Regions from separate parts of the Streptomyces javensis genome, predicted to be linked through region 2. Evidence: riboswitches for the same ligand, from Rfam matches in the RefSeq annotation. Region 2 holds a riboswitch; the other holds the start of a gene.
What was found. A riboswitch is a leader RNA that binds a small molecule or an ion and turns the genes downstream of it on or off. The one in region 2 is predicted to bind cobalamin.
Positions count from the first base shown of each region.

Region 1: another riboswitch for cobalamin. It lies ahead of ABD329_RS00265 ((2Fe-2S) ferredoxin domain-containing protein); the one in region 2 lies ahead of ABD329_RS31905 (cobalamin biosynthesis protein).

Region 1 is NZ_BAAAIF010000001.1:73,877-77,586, forward strand. Features, by position in the region: gene ABD329_RS00260 (NAD-binding protein) at 1-1,420, shown strand, start outside; cobalamin riboswitch at 1,470-1,662, shown strand; gene ABD329_RS00265 ((2Fe-2S) ferredoxin domain-containing protein) at 1,703-2,086, shown strand; gene ABD329_RS00270 (FAD-binding dehydrogenase) at 2,260-3,710, shown strand, end outside.
Region 2 is NZ_BAAAIF010000046.1:2,053-5,762, reverse strand. Features, by position in the region: gene ABD329_RS31915 (inorganic phosphate transporter) at 1-1,063, shown strand, start outside; gene ABD329_RS31910 (hypothetical protein) at 1,077-1,328, shown strand; cobalamin riboswitch at 1,471-1,688, shown strand; gene ABD329_RS31905 (cobalamin biosynthesis protein) at 1,835-2,833, shown strand; gene ABD329_RS31900 (cobyric acid synthase) at 2,830-3,710, shown strand, end outside.

The DNA.
Region 1 (3,710 bases), on a different contig from region 2:
CGTACTGTCGGACGCCGACACCGCCGCCCCCGCGCTCGCGGCCACCGCCGTCGCGGGCACCAGCAAAGTGCTCCAGGCCGACGGGCTGCTGCTGCGCGCGGCCGAGCGCACCCCGCCCGGCACGGACGAGGTGGCCCGCCCGGGGCTGTGCACCCTCGCCCTGCTCTCGTCCACCACCAGCGACCCCGGCGGCAGCGAGGGTTCCGACAGCAGCGGGGACGAAGGGCCCAGGCTGCTGCCCGGGGACGAGGAGGTGGCCGCCGCCACCGGGCGCGACACGGTGGTGCTCGAGGCCGTCTCCGCCATCGGCACACCGCTGCCGCCGCAGCGGCTCGGCAGCCGCCGACTGCCGCTCGCCTCGCTCTTCTCCCGCCGGCTGCGCTGGTCCGTCGCCGGAATGGCGATCGCCGTGCTCGTCCTCACCATCATCTCCTGGCGGCTCACCGGAGCCGGGCTGCTCCACGCGGCCTACCTCACGGTGCTGGACGTGCTCGCGATCGACGACCCGGCGCTCGACGAGCCGACCGGACGCAAGGTCCTGCAACTGCTGTCCGGGCTGACCGGACTGCTTCTGCTGCCCGTCCTGGTGGCCGCCGCGCTGGAAGCGCTGGGCACCTTCCGCACCGCGTCCGCGCTGCGCCGCCCGCCGCGCGGCCTGTCCGGCCATGTCGTACTGCTCGGGCTCGGCAAGGTCGGCACCCGGGTCCTGGCCAGACTCCGGGAGATGGACATCCCCGTGGTGTGCGTGGAAGAGGATCCCGGGGCGCGCGGCATCCCGCTGGCCCGCAGACTGGGGGTGCCGACGGTCCTCGGTGACGTCACCCAGGAAGGCGTCCTGGAGGCCGCCAAAATCCAGCGGGCCCACGCCCTGCTCGCCCTGACCAGCGCCGACACCACCAACCTGGAGGCGACGCTGTACGCCCGCTCGGTCAAGCCCCGGCTCCGGGTGGCCCTGCGCCTGTACGACGACCGCTTCGCCACCGCCGTCTACCGCACGCTGCGCGCGGCCCATCCGCGGGCCCTCACCCGCAGCCGCAGCGTCTCCAGCCTGGCGGCTCCGGCGTTCGCCGGGGCCATGATGGGACGTCAGGTCCTCGGTGCCATACCGGTCGAGCGCAGGGTGCTGCTCTTCGCCGCCCTGAATGTCGCCGGGCATCCGCAACTGGAGGGACGTACCGTCGCCGAGGCGTTCGTACCGGGTGCCTGGCGGGTGATCGCGCTGGACGCGGCCGAGCCCGCGGACCGGCGACGCGACCTCGGGGCGGCGCCCCCTTATGACGGTGCCGTCCAGCAGGAGCCCGCCCTGGTATGGGATCTGCGCCCCGGCTATGCCCTGCGGCCCCAGGACCGCGTGGTGCTGGCGGCCACCCGCCAGGGGCTGGGGGAGATCCTGGCGGGGGCGCCGGTCCGCCGGGGCTGACGCCGGGCCGCCCGTCGCCCCGCTGGGGCCGGGGCCGCGTGGTGTGGCGGTGTCCGGGATGCGATGATGCCGGGCGACAAAGGCGACGGCGGAACGAGGAAGCCGGTGGGAATCCGGCGCGGTACCGCCACTGTGATCGGCGAGCGGATCCCGGACAGGCCACTGCCCGCATACGCGGGTGGGAAGGCCGGGACGAGCATCGACCCGAGAGCCAGGAGACTCACGCGGTCGCCTCCTCGATCGACACCGGGGCGGACTACCCCGGAGGAGGGGTGGTGCGGCGTGCCCGTAGGGCCGACCGACCCGCTGCCGTGCCGGGTGACCGTGTGCCGGGACTGCTGTTGCGGCAGCCCCAAGGTGACCGGCGTCGACCATGCCGCGCAGATCACGCGGCTCGGTGAGGAGGCGCCCGTACGCGTCTCCGAGTGTCTGGACGTCTGCGACCAGGCCAATGTGATCGTGGTGCAGCCGTCGGCCGCGGGGCGGGCCGCCGGGGGCAGGCCGGTGTGGCTCGGCCTGGTCAACGACCCGGACGCGACGGAGGACATCGTGGCCTGGGTCCGGGCGGGCGGCCCCGGGGTGGCACCGCTGCCCGACATCCTCGATCTGTACGCGTTCTCGCCACGGGGGAGCGCCTCGGCCGAGCCGTCACCCGGCGGTCGCTGAGCGACCGAAGTCCCCTACGACGCACGGGAGTTGCTGTCGTGAGCAGAACTCTGGCGGCCTCGCACCCCGTGGGCTACCGTCGGTAACACGTTGCCGGTCGGTAACACGATTCCGTCGCGGCAACCCCCTCCGTATCTCCCGCACCCTCCGAACCCCCTTCCGGAAGGCAGCTCATGGAGAACTCCACAGAGAATTCCGCGTCGTCCGCCGGGGTCGGTGGGATCAGCCGCCGCCGTGCCCTGACGGCGGCGGGCGGTGTGCTCGCCGGCGCCGCGCTCGCCCAGACGGCGGTTCCGGCCTTCGCCGCCTCCGGGGCGTCCTCGGACGCGGACGCCATCGTGGTCGGCCACGGGCTCGCCGGGTTGGTGGCCACGGCGGAACTGGCGGCCGCGGGGCGCAAGGTGCTCCTCCTCGACCAGGAGCCCGAGAGCAACCTCGGCGGCCAGGCGTTCTGGTCCTTCGGCGGCCTGTTCTTCGTCGACTCCGCGGAGCAGCGGCTGATGGGGATCAAGGATTCCCCCGAACTGGCCTGGCAGGACTGGCTCGGCACGGCGGGCTTCGACCGCGGTGTCGGCGACCCCGGTGGCCAGGACTACTGGGCCCACAAGTGGGCCGAGGCGTACGTGGACTTCGCCTCCGGGGAGAAGCGGTCCTGGCTGCACGGGCTCGGTGTGCAATGGTTCCCGATCGTCGGCTGGGCCGAGCGCGGCGGCGGTCTCGCGGACGGCCACGGCAACTCGGTGCCGCGTTTCCACGTCACCTGGGGCACCGGTCCGGCCGTGGTCGAGCCGTTCGAGAAGAAGGTGCGGGCCGCCGCGCAGGACGGCCGGGTGACCTTCACGTTCCGGCACCGGGTGGACGAGCTGATCGTCACCGGTGGCGCCGTCACCGGAGTGAGCGGCTCGATCCTGGAACCGAGCGACGCCGCCCGCGGCAAGCAGACCTCGCGCACCGTGGTGGGCGACTTCGAGCTCAGCGCCCCGGTGGTGATCGTCACCTCCGGCGGTATCGGCGCCAACCACGACCTCGTACGCCGGAACTGGCCCGACCGGCTCGGCTCACCGCCGAAGTTCATGGTCACCGGCGTCCCCGCGTATGTGGACGGCCGCATGCTGGCGATCACCGAGAAGGCGGGCGGACGGATCGTCAACCCCGACCGGATGTGGCACTACACCGAGGGCCTCAGGAACTACGACCCGATCTGGCCGGGCCACGGCATCCGCATTCTGCCGGGCCCGTCGTCGATGTGGTTCGACGCGAAGGGCAGGCGCTTCTCCAGCCCCGACATCCCGGGCTACGACACCCTGCACACCCTCGGATCGATCACCGCCACCGGCCATGACTACTCGTGGTTCGTCACCACCCAGAAGATCATCGCCAAGGAGTTCGCGCTCTCGGGCTCGGAGCAGAACCCGGACCTGACCAACAAGGACATCCTCCAGCTCCTCTCCCGCATCTGGCAGACCCCCGAGCCGATCCAGCGGTTCCGGGACAAGGGCGAGGACTTCGTGGTCGCCACCTCCCTGCCCCAACTGGTCGCGGGCATGAACAAGCTGACCGGCGACAACCTGATCGACCTGGCGGACCTCAAACGGCAGATCGAGGCCCGCGACCGCGAGATCGA
Region 2 (3,710 bases):
GATCATCGACGAGGGATCCGGTATCCAGCCAGAAGTGATCTTCGCGGGACTCGTCGGCGCGATCCTGTGGAATCTGGTGACGTGGCTGGCCGGACTCCCCTCCAGCTCCTCGCACGCCCTGTTCGGCGGTCTGATCGGCGCCACCGTGGTCTCCGTGGGCCTGGACGGGGTCAACGGCGACGCGATCGTCATGAAGGTCCTGATCCCCGCCGTCGCCGCGCCGATCGTGGCCGGCATCGCCACGCTGGCCGCCACCCGGCTCACCTACCGGCTCGGCCGCGACCGCTCCCCCGAGGACACCGCGAAGGGCTACCGCGCGGGGCAGATCGCCTCGGCCGCCCTGGTCTCCCTGGCCCACGGCACCAACGACGCCCAGAAGACGATGGGCGTGATCACCCTGGCGCTGGTCACCGGGAACGTGGTGGCGCCCGACTCCGACCCGCCGCTGTGGGTCATCGTCTCGGCGGGCCTGGCCATCGCGCTCGGCACCTACCTGGGTGGCTGGCGCATCATCCGCACCATGGGCAAGGGCATCACCGACATCCAGCCGCCGCAGGGCTTCGCCGCCCAGACCGGCGCCGCGACCGTCATCCTCGCCTCCTCCCACATCGGCTTCGCGCTGTCCACCACCCAGGTCTGCTCCGGCGCCGTCATGGGCGCGGGTGTCGGCCGTAAGGGCGCCGTGGTGCGCTGGTCGACCGCGGGCCGCATGGTGGTCGCCTGGGTGCTGACCCTCCCGGCCGCCGGGCTGGTGGCGGGCGCCGCCGCGCTCCTCGCCGACCAGGGGAACGCGGGAATCACGGCGGTGGCCGTGCTCGCCGTCCTGGCCTGCGGGGCGATCTGGATGCTGTCGCGCCGCAAGCCCGTGGACCACACCAACGTCAACGAGGTCGGCACCCAGGAGCCGGTGGGCGCCGTCACGGCCGCCCTGCGGTCCGTGGCCCCGCCGCCCGCCGGTGCGGCGAGCGCCGCCCCCGAGAGCGCCGCCCCCGAGGACGACACCTCGGAGAACACACCCGAGCAGACCCCCACCCCCGCCGCCGCGAGCAGCGCCACCCGCTAAGGAGCCAGGAAACATGAGCATCGACTGGGCGGCACTCGGCCAGGTCTTCGGCATCAGCCTCGCGGTGACCGTCGGCATGGTGGGCGTCTTCACCCTGGGCATCGTCGGCACCTCCCGTAAGGCGGCGCCGGAGCAGGGCGGCACGGCCGCCGCCGTGCCCGGGGGCGCGGTGGGCGGCTCCTCGCTCGCGCGCACCGGCGCGTACGCCTGCTTCGCGGTGTGCGCCGCGGTCGTGGCCTACGGCATCTATCTGATCGTCGCCTGAGGGCCCCGCTGTCCCCGGATGACCCACCGGCCGCCGGATGGTGGCGCTGACCAGCGCCGTCCGTCCGGCGGCCGTCTCGTGGGGGCGGTCGTCTGTGGGGCTCGGCACACTCGGGCGTCATGGGTCATATGCGAGTTGACGGCCATTCGCGGCCCATGGTGGACTTCCCGAGCCAAACGGCGGCAGGAGAGGAAGCCGGTGAGAATCCGGCGCGGTCCCGCCACTGTCACCGGGGAGCACCTTCCCATCGCCTGGATGGGGTCACGGCTCGTCCGTACGGTTCGTCGCGTACGCGGGGCTGGAAGACCGGGAGGGCCGCGGATCCGGGAGCCAGGAGACTCTCACCGCCGGTCACGTCGAACCAGGGCGAGGACCCTGAGTGAGGACATACCGCCATGCCCGGCATCGCCACGCCGCCAGCCCTCCCTGTCCGCTTCGGCTCTTCCGGCCCCTCCGGCCCGTCTGGTTCCGTATCGCCGCGCCGAGGCGTGACGGCGGCCTGACGGATGCCTGCCGACCACGCCTCGTTCGCGTGCGGCGCGGCCCTCGGCTTCCTCGGCGACCTCGCCACGGGTGATCCGCGCCGCGGCCATCCGGTGGCCGCGTTCCTGCGCGCCGCCGCGGCCGCCGAGCGCCGGCTGTGGCGCGACCACCGGGGCTACGGGGCCCTGCACACCGCGTTGTGCGCGGGCGGCGCGGCCGCCGGTGCCGCGCTGCTGACCCGCGCCGTACGGGGACTTGGCAGCCGCCGTGGCGCGGCGGTCGCGCTGACCGCCGCCGCCACCTGGGCCGTGCTGGGAGGTACGAGCCTGGGCCGTGAGGCACGGGCCGTCGGCGGGGCGCTGGCCGCCGGGGACCTCGAGGTCGCCCGGGAGCGGCTGCCGCATCTGTGCGGCCGCGATCCGCAGGCGCTGGACGGGCCGCAGATCGCCCGCGCGGTGGTCGAATCGGTGGCCGAGAACACCTCAGACGCCGTCGTGGGCGCGCTGGTGTGGGGCGCCGTGGGCGGGGTGCCGGGGCTCATAGCATTCCGCGCCGTCAACACCCTGGACGCCATGGTGGGCCACAAGTCGCCGCGCTACCGGCGGTTCGGCTGGGCGGCGGCCCGGCTGGACGATGTGGCCGGCTGGCCCGGTGCACGCCTTACGGCGACCCTGGCGACGCTCGCGGGCCCCGATCCGCGCGGTGCGTGGCGCGCCTGGCGGCACGACGGCGGACGCCATCCGAGCCCCAACGCGGGCCCTGTGGAGGCGTCCTTCGCGGGCGCGCTCGGCGTCCGGCTGGGCGGCGCCCTCGCGTACGGCGGCCGGGTCGAGAACCGGCCGGTGCTCAACTCCGGCGGGCGGCCGGTGGAGTCGGCCGACATCGAGCGGGCGATACGGCTGTCGCGGCGCGTCGGTGTGCTGGCGCTCGGGGTGTCCATGGCGGCCCGGCCGGTCCTGAGGGCGTTGACGGGGCGGCCCCGGGCCCTGAGAACCCGGGCCTTGGGAAGGGGCGGCGGATGAGCGGCATACGCGGTAAGGGCGGCACGGAGGGTTCCGGGGCGCGCGGCGGGGGGCTGCTCGTCGCGGGCACGACCTCCGACGCGGGCAAGAGCGTGGTGACGGCCGGGATCTGCCGGTGGCTCGCCCGTAAGGGCGTCAGCGTGGCGCCCTTCAAGGCGCAGAACATGTCGCTCAACTCCTTCGTCACCCGGGAGGGTGCGGAGATCGGGCGGGCGCAGGCCATGCAGGCGGCCGCCGCGCGCGTCGAGCCCAGCGCGCTGATGAACCCGGTCCTGCTGAAGCCGGGCGGCGACCGCAGCAGCCAGGTGGTGCTGCTGGGCAAGCCGGTGGGCGAGCTGAGCGCGCGCGGGTACTTCGCCGGGGCCGGAGCCCCCTCGCCCGGCGAAAGGCTCTCAGCGGGGCGGGAGGCGCTGCTGGGGACCGTCACGGAGTGCCTGGAGGAGCTGCGGCGCACCCATGACGCGGTGATCTGCGAGGGCGCGGGCAGCCCGGCCGAGATCAATCTGCGCCGCACCGACATCGTCAACATGGGGCTGGCGCGTGCCGCCGGGCTTCCGGTCGTGGTGGTCGGGGACATCGACCGCGGTGGTGTCTTCGCGTCCTTCTTCGGCACGACCGCGCTGCTGTCGGCAGCCGACCAACGGCATGTGGCCGCCTACCTGGTGAACAAGTTCCGCGGCGATGTGAGCCTTCTGGAGCCCGGTCTGGAGATGCTGCGCGACCTCACCGGGCGCCCGACCGTCGGGGTGCTCCCGTTCGCCCACGGGCTGGGGATCGACGAGGAGGACGGGCTGCGGGTGTCGCTGCGCGGCGCGGTGCGGGAGAGCGTCGTGGCGCCCCCTTTCGGCGCGGACGTCCTGCGGATCGCGGTGGCCGC